Regions from separate parts of the Streptomyces sp. NPDC058239 genome, predicted to be linked through region 2. Evidence: riboswitches for the same ligand, from Rfam matches in the RefSeq annotation. Region 2 holds a riboswitch; the other holds the start of a gene.
What was found. Region 2 has a riboswitch for glycine ahead of gcvT (glycine cleavage system aminomethyltransferase GcvT). Riboswitches for the same ligand answer to the same signal wherever they lie in the genome.

Region 1 (8,236 bases), on a different contig from region 2:
CGGACGCCGCCAAGGAGCTCACCGGACGCCAGCGGCTGATCGCCGGACTCTGGCCGCCGCGGGTGACGCGAGCCCAACTCATCGTCGCAGTGCTGCTGTTCGTCCTCGGTCTGGGGCTGGCCATTCAGGTGCGCTCGAACAGTGACAACAGCGCACTGCGGGGTGCCCGCCAGGAGGACCTGGTCCGCATTCTCGACGAGCTGGACGACCGAACGCAGCGTCTGGAGGACGAGAAGCAGCGCCTCGACGCTCAGCGTACGGAGCTGGAGAACAGCTCCGACCAGGCTGAGGAGGCGCGTAAGCAGACGGTGGAGAAGGAGCGGCAACTCGGTATTCTCGCTGGCACCGTGGCCGCACACGGGCCCGGGATCACACTCACCGTCAATGACCCGGGAGACGGGATCAAGGCGGACATGCTGCTCGACGCGCTGCAGGAGTTGCGTGCGGCGGGTGCCGAGGCGATCGAGGTCAACGGAGTGAGAGTGGTGGCCAATACGTTCTTCTCCGGTGATGGCGGCAACGTCAAGGTTGACGGCCGTAAAATCACCGCGCCGTACGTGTTCAAGGTGATCGGCAAGCCCCAGGATCTGGAACCGGCGCTGAACATCCCTGGCGGTGTGGTGCAGACACTGGAGAAGGAGCAGGCCACCGTGCATGTGGAGCAGGCCGACGACATTGTCGTGGACGTCTTGCGACCGGCGAAGCGGCCTGACTACGCTCGGTCGTCATCCTCGTGAGACCGCGCCACGGAGGGGTCGAAGGACACGGGCAGGAGGTTGCGGGGGGTCGCCGCATCGTAATGGTGGTGCGTGGTGGAAACTGTCGAGTGGATACGGACGTTGTGAAGATGTCCGGGTCGGCAGGTGTGTTCGTTCAGGGTTCGTCCTGCCCCACGGGCGGGTCTATTTCGGTCAAGGGGAATCGCCCGTGAAGTTGTTTGGGAAGTTGTTCGGCAAGAGCGCTCGCGATGAAGCTGCCCGCCATCGCGCACCGCGTCATGGCCAGGCAGAGGAGCAGGGTTCGGAGCGCCCGCTCTTCCGTGATCAGGTGTCCGGTTCGGGCAGTGACAATTCGGGCGCTTCCGGCGCGTCGTCTGTTGACCCTGCCGGTGCCGGCCGCATAGGTTTCTCGGAACCGTCAACCTCAAGTGCGGGTGGAGGGTTCCCCCCGAGGCAGGAGGGTTCATCCATGCCGGTCTGTACGAGGTGCGGGCATCGCAACGCCGAGGCCAGTCGCTTCTGCTCCAACTGCGGTGCGCCGCTGAAGGGTGGAATTCCCGAGCGTGCCTCGGAGACGACCTCGACCATCTCCATCTCCGGTCTTGAGGCATACGAGGCGGAGGCCACCGGGCAGACGCCCGTACCGTCCCTCTCGCCTGAGGCGCAGGCCGCAGTCGATGCTCTTCCGCTCGGCTCGGCACTCCTGGTGGTACGACGTGGTCCGAACTCCGGCAGCCGCTTCTTGCTGGACGGTGAGCTGACCACGGCAGGCCGCCATCCGCAGAGCGACATCTTCCTCGACGACGTGACGGTGTCGCGGCGGCATGTGGAGTTCCGTAGGAGCCCCGACGGCAGCTTCACGGTCGGGGACGTGGGCAGCCTGAACGGCACCTACGTCAACCGCGAGCGCATCGACTCCGTCGCCCTGTCCAACGGTGACGAAGTGCAGATCGGCAAGTACCGACTGGTCTTCTACGCGAGCCAGCGGGGCATCTGACCCGTCAGGGAAGGTCCATGCTGAGAACACCGACGGGCGGTGCCGGTCACGGCACCGCCACCGCCGACGACCGCCCGATGAGCATCGGCACGGTGCTCCTGCAACTGCGGGACGAGTTTCCCGAAGTCACGATCTCCAAGATTCGCTTCCTGGAGGCCGAAGGTCTCGTCGAACCGCAGCGGACCCCCTCCGGTTATCGCAAGTTCCGTGGGGCCGACGTGGAGCGGCTGGCTCAGGTGCTGCGTATGCAGCGGGACCACTACCTCCCGCTGAAGGTCATCCGAGAGCATCTGGATGCTCTCGCCCGTGGCGAACAGTCCACGCTGCCGTCCGGGGGCGATCCGCGGGATCCGACCGACGGCGGCTGGGACGTCGGCCCCGGACGGGCGACCGCGGCCCGTATCGGCCGTGCCGAGCTGCTGGCGGCCGCTGAGGTCGCCGAGAGCGACCTGGATGAGTGGGAGTCGTACGGCCTGGTCGTTCCGACCGCCGAGGGCGGTTACGAGGCGGAGATGGTCACGGTGGCCAAGCTTGTGGCGGATCTGGGTCGATTCGGTCTGGAACCGCGTCACCTGCGTGCCATTCGGGCGGCCGCGGACCGAGAGGCGGGACTCATCGAGCAGGTGGTCGCGCCCCTGCGCCGGCACCGGAATCCGCAGACCAGAGCGCATGCGGAGGCCACCGCGAGGGAGCTCGCAGAGCTGTCCGTACGGCTTCATTCGGCGCTTGTGCAGACCGCTCTGCGGGTCCGGTTCCACTGATCACGTCGGTGCCCGACTACCCAAACCTGCCGAGCACGTCCTAGGGTTGCTGTGTGAACGAGCTCGACGTTGTGGGTGTCCGGGTGGAAATGCCCTCCAACCAACCGATCGTGCTCCTGCGTGAAGTGGGAGGCGACCGGTACCTCCCCATTTGGATCGGTCCTGGTGAGGCGACCGCGATCGCCTTCGCCCAGCAGGGCATGGCTCCGGCCAGGCCGCTGACCCATGATCTCTTCAAGGATGTGCTCGAGGCCGTCGGCCAAGAGCTCACCGAGGTCCGTATCACGGACCTGCGGGAAGGGGTCTTCTACGCGGAGCTGGTCTTCGCCAGCGGGGTCGAGGTGAGCGCGCGGCCGTCCGACGCCATAGCGCTCGCACTGCGCACCGGAACGCCGATCTACGGCAGTGACGGGGTGCTCGACGATGCCGGTATCGCCATCCCGGACGAGCAGGAGGACGAGGTGGAGAAGTTCCGCGAGTTCCTTGACCAGATTTCACCGGAGGACTTCGGTACCAACAGTCAGTAACCGTTCTACGGGGTCGCAGTCAGCGCATCCGACAAGCCTTTCCCGCTCGCAGGACACGGGAAACCACTCTCAGGGTGATTATCACTCGGCGTGCCGAGTGTGGCGATCGTTGACGCACCCCGAGTGACTGCCTACCTTCGAGATGGCAGGTCAAGGACGGAGGTCGGCGTGAGAAGCAGCGGCGACGGTACGGCAGCGGGTGGGCCGTATCCGCAGCAGGGGAGTACAGCCGGCCACACCATCAGGCAACCGGTTAAACCGGCGGCGGTGGCGGGGGGCGGCGTGGCATCGGCCAACGACATCGGCTATCGCGGGCCGACAGCTTGCGCGGCCGCGGGGATCACCTATCGGCAGCTCGACTACTGGGCGCGCACGGGGCTGGTCGAGCCGAGCGTGCGTCCGGCATACGGCTCGGGCACACAGCGGCTCTACAGCTTCCGGGACGTTGTCCTGCTGAAGATCGTGAAGCGTTTCCTGGACACGGGTGTCGCCCTGCAGAACATCCGCACCACGGTTCAGCATCTGCGGGCCCGCGGTTTCCAGGATCTTGAGCGGATGACGCTGATGAGCGACGGGGCGACGGTCTACGAGTGCTCCTCGCCCGACCAGGTCGTCGATCTGCTCCAGGGCGGCCAGGGGGTTTTCGGTATCGCCGTGGGTGTGGTGTGGCAGGACGTCGACTCCGCCCTGTCACAGCTGCACGGTGAGCGGGTGGACACCGGCGAGACGCTGGTCAGGAACAACCCCGCCGATGAGCTCGCGCGTCGACGCAACCGCGCCGGCTGACCCCGGCCGGGGAATCGGGCGCGGCGATTGTCAGTGCCGTAGGGCAGCATCGATTGATGTGAGAGCCGCGCCCACCATCCTGCATCTGGACATGGATGCCTTCTACGCCTCTGCCGAGCAGGCGGCGAAACCAAGCCTGCGCGGCAAACCGGTCGTGGTGGGCGGGCTGGGACCGCGTGGAGTCGTCGCCACCGCGTCGTACGAGGCACGGTGCTTCGGGGTGCATTCGGCGATGCCCACGGCGCAGGCACGGCGGCTGGCTCCGAACGCGGCCTATCTGGTGCCCCGCTTCCTGCTGTACCGGACGGTCAGTGACCAGGTGATGGAGCTGCTGGGGCGGCTCTCCCCGCTGGTGGAGCCGCTCAGCCTGGACGAAGCCTTTGTGGACCTCGAAGCGGGTGGCACGGCCGATGACGCCGCTTCCGCGCTGGAGATCGGTGAGCAGCTGCGTACGGCCATCAAGGCGGTCACGGGGCTCACCGGCTCGGTTGGGCTCGCCGGTTCCAAGATGCTGGCCAAGATCGCTTCGGAGGAGGCGAAACCGAACGGGCTGCTGCTCATAGAGCCGGGGACGGAGCGGGAACTGCTCGCGCCGATGTCGGTACGGATTCTCCCCGGCGTCGGGCCCGCGACGGCGGACCATCTGCGCCGCGCCGGGATGACGACGGTCAATGACCTGGTCGAGGCGGGTGAGGCGGAGCTCGTACGCCTGCTGGGGAAGGCGCACGGCGGCTCGCTGCACCGCATGGCGTTCGGATACGACGACCGGCCCGTGGTCGCGGAGCGGGACGCGAAATCGGTGTCGGTCGAGGACACCTTCGACGCGGATCTGCACGACCGGGTGCGGGTCAGGACGGAGGTGGAACGGCTGGCCGACCGATGCGTCCAGCGGCTGCGGGGTGCGGGGCGGTCCGGGCGGACGGTGGTACTGAAGGTACGGCGGTACGACTTCTCCACGCTCACGAGGTCCGAGACGCTGCGTGGGCCCACGGACGACCAGGCAGTGGTCCGGGAGGCCGCCGCACGGCTCCTGGAGGCCGTGGACACCACCGGAGGAGTGCGGCTCCTGGGGGTGGGCGTCACGGGGCTTGCCGACTACACGCAGGAAGACCTCTTCGCCCAGGCCGCCGGTGAGCAGCCCGTCACCGGCGAAGCCGCCGAGGAGGAGACAGAGGCGGGGGGCGACGGGGACAAGCCGGTGGACGGTGCGTGGGAGGAGGTCCAGGAGACCGCCGAGCAGCTCGCCGCACGGCGCTGGCCCGCCGGACACGACGTACGTCACGACACCTACGGCCATGGCTGGGTGCAGGGCAGCGGTGTCGGCCGGGTGACGGTGCGGTTCGAGGAACCCGAATCGGCGCCCGGCCGGGTGCGCACGTTCCGCATCGACGATCCGGAACTGCAGCCGGCCGATCCGCTGCCGCTGGTGCGGAACCCGGTGGACTACTCGTCCTGGCCGGCCAGTCTGCCGAAGTCCCCGTCCGGGCCGGTCTCCGCGGGCGGGGAGTCCAGACCGTAGTGCCGGTAGAGCTGGAGTTCCTGTTCCGGTGAGAGATGGCGGCCTACGCCGAAGTCTGGCGCGTCCTTGATCAGCGCACGGTCGAAGGGGACGCGGAGCGAATCCTCCACGAATTCGCTGGGTTCCAGCGGGACGAACGCATCCCGGCTGAACAGTCCGGTACGTACGGCCGCCCACTCGGGCACACCGGTCGCGTCGTCGAGGTACACCTCGTCCACGGTTCCGATCTTGGTGCCCTTGCGGTCGAACGCTTTGCGGCCGATCAGGCTGCGCGGATCGATGTCGGTCTGCACGGTCCCTCCCACTGGTCGCGGCTACTCCACAAGCACTACAGAAGTGCAGATCCGAGGGGTTGGCCACTCGAGAATTCCGCCGCGAACCCCGCTGGTAGGCTGGTGATGGCTGCTGACCCCGTGCGGGAGAGTCCTCCGGAGCGAATCCGAAGGCGCCGAAGGAGCAAATCCTCCCCGGAATCTCTCAGGCCCCCGTACCGCACGGACGAGGTCACTCTGGAAAGCAGGGCGGGTTTCGTGCGGCCGAGTGCCGGTACGATTCCCTTCCTCACCGACGGTGAAAGCCGGTACGCCGCAGGGCGCGCCGGTGAAGCTCTCAGGTTGAGATGACAGAGGGGGAGGCCGTTCGGGCACCCGCGCCGTGGTGCCCCTCGCAGGTCGTGACAGACCAGGAGGCCTCCACCATGACCCCCCGTCGCACTTCGCTCTCCCAGCTGGAGCAGGGCATTCCGTTCGAAGAGCGCCACATCGGTCCCGATGCCGAGGCGCAGTCGAAGATGCTCGCTCAGATCGGTTACGGCTCGCTGGACGAGCTGACCGCGGCAGCGGTGCCCGATGTCATCAAGAGCGCGGAGGCGCTGCAGCTGCCGACCGCCCGCACCGAGGCCGAGGTCCTGGCAGAGCTGCGTTCCCTCGCCGACCGCAACCAGGTGCTGGCCCCGATGATCGGGCTCGGCTACTACGGCACCTTCACCCCGCCGGTGATCCTCCGCAACGTCATGGAGAACCCCGCCTGGTACACGGCCTACACGCCGTACCAGCCGGAGATCTCGCAGGGCCGCCTGGAGGCGCTCCTCAATTTCCAGACGATGGTCGCCGAGCTGACCGGGCTGCCCACCTCCGGCGCCTCGCTGCTCGACGAGGGCACCGCGGCCGCCGAGGCCATGGCGCTCTCGCGGCGTGTCGGCAAGGTCAAGAACGGTGTCTTCCTGGTCGACGCCGACGTCCTGCCGCAGACGATCGCCGTCATCGAGACCCGCGCCGAGCCGACCGGTGTCGAGGTCGTCGTCGCCGACCTCTCCGACGGCATTCCGGCGGAGATCGCCGAGCGCGGCGTCTTCGGTGTCCTGGTGCAGTACCCGGGCGCCTCCGGTGCGGTACGGAACATCAAGCCCGTCATCGAGCAGGCCCACGAGCTCGGTGCGGTCGTCACGGTCGCCGCCGATCTGCTGGCCCTGACCCTGCTCACCTCGCCGGGCGACCTGGGCGCGGACATCGCGGTCGGCACCACGCAGCGCTTCGGTGTACCGATGGGCTTCGGGGGACCGCACGCCGGCTTCATGGCCGTACGCGAGAAGTTCGCCCGCAGCCTGCCGGGCCGCCTCGTCGGCGTTTCCGTCGACGCGGACGGCAACAAGGCATACCGGCTGGCCCTGCAGACCCGCGAGCAGCACATCCGCCGCGAGAAGGCCACCAGCAACATCTGTACCGCTCAGGTGCTGCTCGCCGTCATGGCCGGGATGTACGCCGTCTACCACGGCCCGGACGGGCTGCGGACGATCGCTCGGCGCACCCACCGCTACGCGACGATCCTGGCCGAGGGCCTGCGCGCCTCCGGTATCGAGGTCGTGACCGGCGCCTACTTCGACACCCTCACCGTGCGTGTCCCGGGGAAGGCCGCCGATGTCGTGGCCGACGCCCGCGAGCGCGGTGTCAATCTGCGGCTCGTCGACGCAGACCTGGTCTCCCTCGCCTGCGACGAGACCACCACGCGTACGCAGATCGCCGCCGTCTGGGCCGCCTTCGGCGCCGACGGGGACATCGAGGCGCTGGACGCCGCGACCGCCGACGCACTGCCCGAGGGCCTGCTGCGCACCGACGAGATCCTCACCCACCCGGTCTTCCACCAGCACCGTTCCGAGACCGCGATGCTGCGCTACCTGCGCAAGCTCGCCGACCGGGACTACGCCCTGGACCGCGGAATGATCCCGCTCGGCTCCTGCACCATGAAGCTGAACGCGACCACCGAGATGGAGTCGATCACCTGGCCCGAGTTCGGCGCACTGCACCCCTTCGCGCCGGCCGAGCAGGCGCAGGGCTTCCTCACCCTCATCCGTGAGCTTGAGGAGCGCCTCGCCGAGGTCACCGGGTACGACGCGGTCTCGATCCAGCCGAACGCCGGATCGCAGGGCGAGTTCGCCGGTCTTCTGGCCGTGCGTGCGTACCACCGGGCAGGCGGCGACGACCAGCGGACCATCTGCCTCATCCCGTCCTCCGCGCACGGCACCAACGCCGCCAGCGCCGTGATGGCCGGCATGAAGGTCGTCGTGGTGAAGACCGCCGACGACGGCGAGGTCGACATCGAGGACCTCCGCGCCAAGATCGAGAAGCACCGCGACGAGCTTGCCGTGCTCATGATCACGTACCCGTCGACGCACGGTGTGTTCGAGGAGCACGTCGCCGACATCTGCGCCGAGGTGCACGATGCCGGCGGTCAGGTCTACGTCGACGGTGCCAATCTCAACGCGCTGGTCGGCCTCGCCAAGCCGGGACGGTTCGGCGGCGACGTCTCGCACCTGAACCTGCACAAGACCTTCTGCATCCCGCACGGCGGCGGCGGTCCCGGCGTCGGCCCGGTCGGTGTCCGCGCGCACCTCGCGCCGTACCTGCCGAACCACCCGCTGCAGCCCGCGG
Region 2 (8,236 bases):
CGTACGCGTCGTAGCGCCCGGGCGTCACTTGGCGCAGCATGTGCTCGACCTGCCCGGCCGCCGCGGTGCCTGACGCACTCACCTGGTCCCGCCCCTCTTCGATCCACTGTGTCGGCCCGCCGCTCCCGGGGCACACGGGTGCGGCATGGTGCCGTGGCACCAGCCATCAAACCAGCTTATGCGCCGGTCCTGACACCGACTTGACGCCTTGGGTCGACGCGGTGATCCGCCCCGAAGGCGTCCGCGGGCGCCGCGCCGGGCGCTACTGGCCCGCGCGCCGGTAGAACGGCCGGACCTTCTCCCGCATCCAGTCGCCGACCGGGTCCTGCGCCACATCGAGCAGGACCAGATTGACCGGCCAGGGCACCTCGACCCGGCCGAGCGCACGGCCGAGGGCGTCCATCGGGGCGTTGCGCCCGGCGCCCTCCCAGGTGGAGAACTCGACGCCGATGAAGAGAACGGGCTCGCCGCCCTCGATGCTGGCCAGCGCCCGGCGGGCGGTGAGCACGACACCGCTCTCCTCGAATTCGCCGGCCGCCGCGGAGAGGAAGTCGACGGGCTCCTCCTGCCAGGTCGGCTCGTACAGCCGGACCCTGCCTCCGCTGGCCGGCCCGTCCAGCGGGGTGCGTCCGGCGCGGCAGAGCTCGGCCACGGCGGGCGGCGGCAGCGGCATCCCGACGGCGCCGCCCGGGTTCACGGCGATGCCGAGCTGCGGGGGCAGACCGCGGGCGAACTCACGGGCGGGCGCGACGGTGAAGGACATATGGGTACCGACGCAGCCGAGGAACTGCTGTTCGGAGCTGAACACGGGAACGTATGGTGCGCCCTCGATCTCCAGCGTGGGCAGGTCCAGTTCGGAGGAGTCGGGTCCGCCTCCGCCCGGCAGAGGCACCCAGACGTGGCTGCGCCCGAGCACCTCGACGAGCCGTCCGCCCGCCTCCGGGCTGCCCACCGAGGCCATCAGAACTTCTTCGAGCTCATTGGCCGGCCATCCGCTCTGCGGATGGGACTGGACCTGTGCCGGAATGTCCACTGCTTCCCCTTCTTGCCCGAGCCTTCCGGCAGAAGATTAACGCCCGGCCGCCGGGTCCTTCGGCCCCTCGCCCCCCAAGGCCCTATGCGTCCGCGAACGCGATCCGGCCCAACTTCCCCGCCGCTTCCCGGTCCAGCAGCACCGCCGAGACGCACCCGGGCGGCAGCAGGCCGGTCTCGGTGTTCCGCAGCAGCCTCCCCACCGCCCTGCGGTGCCGGGCGAACGCATATCCGGAGACCCCGCGTCCACGCTCCCGCTGGCCCTCCCTCGCCGTCTGCGGTGTGACGTCGAGCAGGACGAGGTGGAGGACGCGGCCCCGGCGCCGCGCGTCACGGGCCAGCCAGCCGCGTACCCACGCCTGGGTTCCGCAGTCGTGGACGACGACGGACTCGCCGGAGCGCAGCGCCCGCCACAGTCCCCAGTAGTGGGCGACGCGGACGAGGGGGCGATAGAGGGCGTACGGGAGTAAACGGGGCATCAGCCTCGCCCAGCGGTCCCGGGTGTCCTGGGAGTCGATGGCACGGGCCGTTGTGACCGCCCGCCGGATGAGCGTCGATTTGCCGCTGCCTGGCAGCCCGGAGACCACCACCACGTCGCCCGCCGCGAAGTGCAGGCTGTGCGGGCTGCGCCCGGCCCGCTCCCGCAGATCCCGTACGACGGGCGCGTGCGTGCCGAGCGTCTCCGTGGCCGGAGCCCCTGGCTGTGCGGGCATCGCGCCGTGCGCGATCTCCGCGGTCGTCGCGTACCGCTGCAACGTCATCGCCCTCCCCCTAGTCGGGTCACCCCACGTATGCCCATGAAGTGTAAAGAAAAGGTAATGCGGCACAACCGTCCACGCCGCTGATTTCCGTGAGGGACCCGGGCCCCACTCCAGTGCGATGCATGCGATGATGACCCGGCCAACTGCATAAAGGCCGCTTGAATCCGCGCGGGAGAGTTCCGGTCACTGCATGTGCCGGGCGCCGAAGGAGCAAGTTCCTCCCTTGAATCTCTCAGGCCCCGTACCGCGTGGATGAGGCAGATCTGAAAAGCGGGCCGCTCTGCGGCTCCACCCAAGGTGCAAGCCGAACCCTTCAGGGGATCTCGGCGAACCTCTCAGGTTCCGATGACAGATGGGGAGGGATTGTCCTCGTCGTCATGCCCTGGGAGCCACATCCATGAGCACCGCCCCCCGTCTCACCGCCCTCGATGCCCTGCACCGTTCGCTGGGCGCGACCATGACCGACTTCGCGGGCTGGGACATGCCCCTGCGGTACGCCAGCGAGCGCGACGAGCACAACGCGGTGCGCACCAGGGCCGGTCTCTTCGACCTGTCGCACATGGGCGAGATCACCGTCACCGGCCCCGCGGCCGCGGCCTTCCTGAACTTCGCGCTGGTCGGCAACATCGGCACCGTGGCCGTGGGCCGCGCCCGCTACACGATGATCTGCGCCGAGGACGGCGGGATCCTGGACGACCTCATCGTCTACCGCCTGGGTGACACCGAATACATGGTCGTCGCCAACGCCGGGAACGCCCAGATCGTGCTGGACGCGCTGACCGCGCGGGCCGACGGCTTCGACGCCGAGGTGCGCGACGACCGCGACGCGTACGCGCTGCTCGCCGTCCAGGGCCCCGAGTCCCCCGCCATCCTGGCCTCCGTCACCGATGCCGACCTGGACGGTCTGAAGTACTACGCCGGTCTGCCCGGCACGGTCGCCGGTGTCCCCGCCCTGATCGCCCGTACCGGCTACACCGGCGAGGACGGCTTCGAGCTGTTCGTCGCCCCCGAGCACGCCGAGCGCCTGTGGAAGGCCCTCACCGAGGCGGGCGCCTCCCACGGCCTGATCCCGTGCGGGCTCTCCTGTCGCGACACGCTGCGCCTGGAGGCCGGCATGCCGCTCTACGGGCACGAGCTGACCACCGAGCTGACCCCCTTCGACGCCGGTCTGGGCCGGGTCGTGAAGTTCGAGAAGGAGGGCGACTTCGTCGGCCGCAAGGCCCTCCAGGCCGCCGCCGAGCGCGCCGAGACCGCTCCGCCCCGCAAGCTGGTCGGGCTGATCGCCGAGGGCCGCCGGGTGCCGCGCGCCGGTTTCTCCGTTGTCGCCGGCGGCCAGGTCGTCGGCGAGGTCACCTCGGGCGCCCCGTCGCCCACCCTGGGCAAGCCGATCGCCATCGCGTACGTGGACGCCGCGCACGCCACGCCCGGTACCGCGGGCGTCGGAGTGGACATCCGGGGCAGCCACGAGCCGTACGAGGTCGTGGCACTGCCGTTCTACAAGCGCCAGAAGTGACGTCCGCGCACCTCGGAAGTGACGCAGTCGCGTCTCACACCGTAAGACCACCGTTCATCAGCACTCCCCCGCGTACAGGAGAATTCAGGTCATGAGCAACCCCCAGCAGCTGCGTTACAGCAAGGAGCACGAGTGGCTGTCGGCCGTCGAGGACGGTGTGGCCACGATCGGTATCACCGAGTTCGCCGCCAACGCGCTCGGCGATGTCGTCTACGCCCAGCTCCCCGAGGTCGGTGACACGGTGACCGCGGGCGAGACCTGCGGTGAGCTGGAGTCGACCAAGTCGGTGAGCGACCTGTACTCGCCGGTGACCGGTGAGGTCACCGCCGCGAACCAGGACGTCGTGGACGATCCGTCGCTGGTGAACTCCGCTCCCTTCGAGGGCGGCTGGCTGTTCAAGGTACGTATGGCGGAGGAGCCGAAGGACCTGCTCTCCGCCGACGAGTACACCGAGTTCTCCGGCAACTGAGACCCAAAGGGACCACCTGATGTCGCTTCTCAACTCCTCCCTCCACGAGCTGGACCCGGACGTCGCCGCCGCTGTCGACGCCGAGCTCCACCGTCAGCAGTCCACCCTCGAAATGATCGCCTCGGAGAACTTCGCTCCGGTCGCGGTCATGGAGGCCCAGGGCTCCGTCCTCACCAACAAGTACGCCGAGGGCTACCCCGGCCGCCGCTACTACGGCGGCTGTGAGCACGTCGACGTCGTCGAGCAGATCGCCATCGACCGCATCAAGGCGCTGTTCGGCGCCGAGGCCGCGAACGTCCAGCCGCACTCCGGTGCGCAGGCCAACGCCGCCGCAATGTTCGCGCTGCTGAAGCCGGGCGACACGATCATGGGCCTGAGCCTGGCCCACGGCGGCCACCTGACCCACGGCATGAAGATCAACTTCTCCGGCAAGCTCTACAACGTGGTCCCTTACCACGTCGACGAGACCGGCGTCGTGGACATGGCCGAGGTCGAGCGTCTGGCCAAGGAGTCCAAGCCGAAGCTGATCGTCGCCGGCTGGTCCGCGTACCCCCGTCAGCTGGACTTCGCCGCCTTCCGCCGCATCGCGGACGAGGTCGGCGCTTACCTGATGGTCGACATGGCGCACTTCGCCGGCCTGGTGGCCGCGGGCCTGCACCCCAACCCGGTGCCGCACGCCCATGTCGTCACGACCACCACGCACAAGACCCTCGGCGGTCCGCGCGGTGGCGTCATCCTGTCGACGCAGGAGCTCGCCAAGAAGATCAACTCCGCGGTCTTCCCGGGCCAGCAGGGTGGTCCGCTGGAGCACGTGATCGCGGCCAAGGCGGTCTCGTTCAAGGTCGCGGCGACCGAGGAGTTCAAGGAGCGCCAGCAGCGCACCCTGGACGGCGCCCGCATCCTCGCCGAGCGCCTGGTCCAGCCGGACGTCACCGAGGTCGGTGTCTCCGTGCTGTCCGGCGGTACGGACGTCCACCTGGTCCTCGTCGACCTGCGCAACTCCGAGCTGGACGGCCAGCAGGCCGAGGACCGGCTGCACGAGCTGGGCATCACGGTCAACCGGAACGCCATCCCGAACGACCCGCGGCCGCCGATGGTCACCTCGGGTCTGCGGATCGGTACGCCGGCCCTGGCCACCCGTGGTTTCCAGGCCGAGGACTTCACCGAGGTCGCGGAGATCATCGCGTCGGCGCTCAAGCCGTCCTACGACGCGGACAACCTGAAGGCCCGCGTCGTCGCGCTGGCCGAGAAGTTCCCGCTGTATCCCGGCCTGAAGTAGTCCGGGTCACAGGTTGTCCTGAGTAATCCGGGACACAGTTCGTCACGTTTCGGGCGGGGCACCGCGCACACTGGACAGTGGGCGCGGTGCCCCATCCCTTGTCCCCGCTGCTCTTCGGGCCGACCGGCCCGTACCGCATCACCCGGCAGACAACGGCGTCTACCAACCCTTAGGAGTCACCCCGTGGCCATCTCGGTCTTCGACCTGTTCTCGATCGGCATCGGCCCGTCCAGCTCCCATACGGTCGGCCCGATGCGCGCCGCCCGTATGTTCGCGCGCCGACTGAAGAACGAGGGCCTCATCGCCCACACCGCCTCCATACGCGCCGAGCTGTACGGCTCGCTCGGCGCGACCGGTCATGGCCACGGCACCCCCAAGGCCGTTCTGCTCGGCCTGGAGGGCGAGTCGCCCCGTACCGTCGACGTGGAGTCCGCCGACGACCGGGTGGAGCGGATCCGTACCACCGGCCGGATCAACCTCCTCGGCATGCACGAGATCGACTTCGACGCCGACGAGCAGTTGATCCTGCACCGACGCAAGGCGCTTCCGTACCACGCCAACGGCATGACGATCTTCGCCTTCGACCACGAGGGCGCCCCTCTCCTGGAGAAGACCTACTACTCCGTCGGCGGCGGCTTCGTCGTCGACGAGGACGCGGTGGGCGAGGACCGGATCGTCCTCGACGACACCGTGCTGAAGCACCCCTTCCGCACCGGCGACGAACTGCTGCGGCTCTCGAAGGACACCGGTCTGTCCATCTCCTCGCTGATGCTGGAGAACGAGAAGGCCTGGCGCACCGAGGACGAGATCCGCTCGGGTCTGCTGGACATCTGGCGCGTCATGCAGGCCTGCGTCGCGCGCGGCATGTCCCGCGAGGGCATCCTGCCCGGCGGCCTCAAGGTCCGCCGCCGCGCCGCGAACACCGCACGCCAGCTGCGCGCCGAGGGCGACCCGCAGACCCTCGCGATGGAGTGGATCACGCTCTACGCGATGGCGGTCAACGAGGAGAACGCCGCGGGCGGCCGCGTCGTCACCGCACCCACCAACGGCGCCGCGGGCATCATCCCGGCCGTGCTGCACTACTACATGAACTTCGCGGCCGGTGGCGCCACCGAGGCGGAGAAGGAGGACAGCGTCGTCCGCTTCCTCCTCGCCGCCGGAGCCATCGGCATGCTGTTCAAGGAGAACGCCTCCATCTCCGGCGCCGAGGTCGGCTGCCAGGGCGAGGTCGGCTCCGCCTGTTCCATGGCCGCGGGCGCCCTCGCCGAGGTCCTCGGCGGCTCCGCCGAGCAGGTCGAGAACGCCGCCGAGATCGGCATGGAACACAACCTCGGCCTGACCTGCGACCCGGTCGGCGGTCTCGTCCAGATCCCGTGCATCGAGCGCAACGGCATGGCCGCGGTCAAGGCCGTCACGGCGGCGAAGATGGCGCTGCGCGGCGACGGCAGCCACAAGGTCTCCCTCGACAAGGTCATCAAGACCATGAAGGAGACGGGCGCGGACATGAGCGTGAAGTACAAGGAGACGGCGCGGGGCGGGCTCGCGGTGAACATCATCGAGTGCTAGGCAAATAGGCCCTGACCAGCGCGTTCGTTTCTTTCAGCGCTGTCAGGGCCTTCCTACGCGAAGGGCGCTCAGAGCTGGTGGGTGAGCGAGGAGCCGTCGAACTGCCAGACGGTGCTTCCGGCGCCGTTCTTGCTGGTGGGCGAGGGGGTCGCGCCGGCGTGGACGGGGCCGGGGGTCTGGGGACGGGAGCTCATGGGACCGCACTCCTTGGTCTCTCCGGGCTTCAGCGTCACGGTGCAGCGCTGGCGATTGCTGATGAAGATGTCGTCGGCGACGCTCGGGTCCTCGTCCGCGCGGCCCAGGTAGTAGTAGACGGTGACGGTCTGGGCCGTGGGTGAGCTGACGAGGACCTTGTAGCCGACCTGTCCCGGCGCCCATGTGGTGACGCAGGGGTTGAAGTTGAACCCCTTGCCCGGTTCGGTCACCCATTGGCTGCGGCAGTGCCACTTCAGCACCGGAATGTCCGGAGCGTCGGGGGCATCGTCGTCGTCGGCTTGCGCGGAACGGGCCGGGCGCCCGGGTTCGTCGGCGACTGCGCCGGCCGACGGGGTGTCGCTCTTGCTGGGGGACGCGGTGACGGACGGGGAGCGCGAAGGCTTGTCGGTGGAGGGCTTGGGAGTGGCGGAGGTGTCCGGGCCGGTCGCGGCGGCCGGGGTTTCGTGGATGTCCTCGCGCTGGGTCCACCACCAGCCGCCGGCGGCCAGCAGGACCAAGGCGACGACGGCGGCGGTGAGGGCGGGGACGGCCCGGCGGCGTCCGCTGCGGTCGGCGGCGTCGCGGCCGTCGCGCGGTGCGGCCCGGTGGCTGCGGGAGGAGACGGTGGTGCCGGAACCGGCGTCGGGGGACGCGGCTCCGGTGGAGGACGGCGAACCGGGCGTGGACGGGGCGGCGGTCGAGGCGTCGGCGACAGGCGGTGCGTCCGGTTCGGTGAGGGGGGCGGTGGCCCGGAGGTACGCGCCGGTGCCTTCGGCGGCGCGTCGGGCGGCCAACTCGGCGACCGGCGGCGGGAGCCAGGCGTCGGTGCCGAGGACGCTGACCACGTCGTCGGTGGGCTCGACCAGTTGCCGGAGCAATACGGCCGTGGTCGGCCGGGCGGCCGGGTCCTTGGCGAGGCAGGCCCCGACGACGGCGCGGAGGTCGGCGGGCAGGTCGTCCAGGGCCGGATGCTCGTGCAGGGTGCGGTAGAAGAGGAGGTTGCGGTCGGTGCTGTACCGGCCGAAGGGGTTGTGGCCGGTGGCCGCGTGGGCGAGCAGTACGCCGAGGGAGAAGATGTCGGAGGGCTCGCTGACGGGCTGGTCCAGGATCTGCTCCGGCGAGGCGAAGCCCGGCGTGCCGAGGAACGCACCGGGGGCGGTCATCGTGGAGGCGTCGGCCACCACGGAGATACCGAAGTCGATGACGCGAGGGCCGTTCGAGGTGAGGATGACGTTCGACGGCTTGAGGTCCCGGTGGACGACCCCGGCGGCGTGGATCGCGGAGAGCGCCTCCACCAGGCCGGCGCCGAGGGCGCGGACCGACGCCGTCGGCCAGGGGCCGTGCTGCCGCAGCGCCTGGTCCAGAGGGACTCCGGCGACGTGCACGGTGGCCAGCCAGGGTTCGTCGGCCTCCGGGTCGGC

Region 1: linked by a shared signal. The riboswitch ahead of gcvP (aminomethyl-transferring glycine dehydrogenase) and the one ahead of gcvT (glycine cleavage system aminomethyltransferase GcvT) in region 2 are both predicted to bind glycine.

Annotation. Positions count from the first base shown of each region.
Region 1 covers NZ_JBHVWS010000020.1:9,388-17,623, forward strand. The annotation lists gene ACFVYE_RS21625 (DUF881 domain-containing protein) at 1-737, shown strand, start outside; gene ACFVYE_RS21630 (FHA domain-containing protein) at 928-1,716, shown strand; gene ACFVYE_RS21635 (MerR family transcriptional regulator) at 1,734-2,477, shown strand; gene ACFVYE_RS21640 (bifunctional nuclease family protein) at 2,531-3,004, shown strand; gene ACFVYE_RS21645 (MerR family transcriptional regulator) at 3,173-3,790, shown strand; gene ACFVYE_RS21650 (DNA polymerase IV) at 3,849-5,309, shown strand; gene ACFVYE_RS21655 (PRC-barrel domain-containing protein) at 5,234-5,602, opposite strand; glycine riboswitch at 5,716-5,812, shown strand; gene gcvP (aminomethyl-transferring glycine dehydrogenase) at 6,007-8,236, shown strand, end outside.
Region 2 covers NZ_JBHVWS010000017.1:4,780-13,015, reverse strand. The annotation lists gene ACFVYE_RS19730 (enhanced serine sensitivity protein SseB C-terminal domain-containing protein) at 1-82, opposite strand, end outside; gene ACFVYE_RS19725 (enhanced serine sensitivity protein SseB) at 263-1,033, opposite strand; gene ACFVYE_RS19720 (AAA family ATPase) at 1,116-1,793, opposite strand; glycine riboswitch at 1,953-2,050, shown strand; gene gcvT (glycine cleavage system aminomethyltransferase GcvT) at 2,191-3,306, shown strand; gene gcvH (glycine cleavage system protein GcvH) at 3,398-3,775, shown strand; gene glyA (serine hydroxymethyltransferase) at 3,795-5,054, shown strand; gene ACFVYE_RS19700 (L-serine ammonia-lyase) at 5,238-6,620, shown strand; gene ACFVYE_RS19695 (protein kinase) at 6,689-8,236, opposite strand, start outside.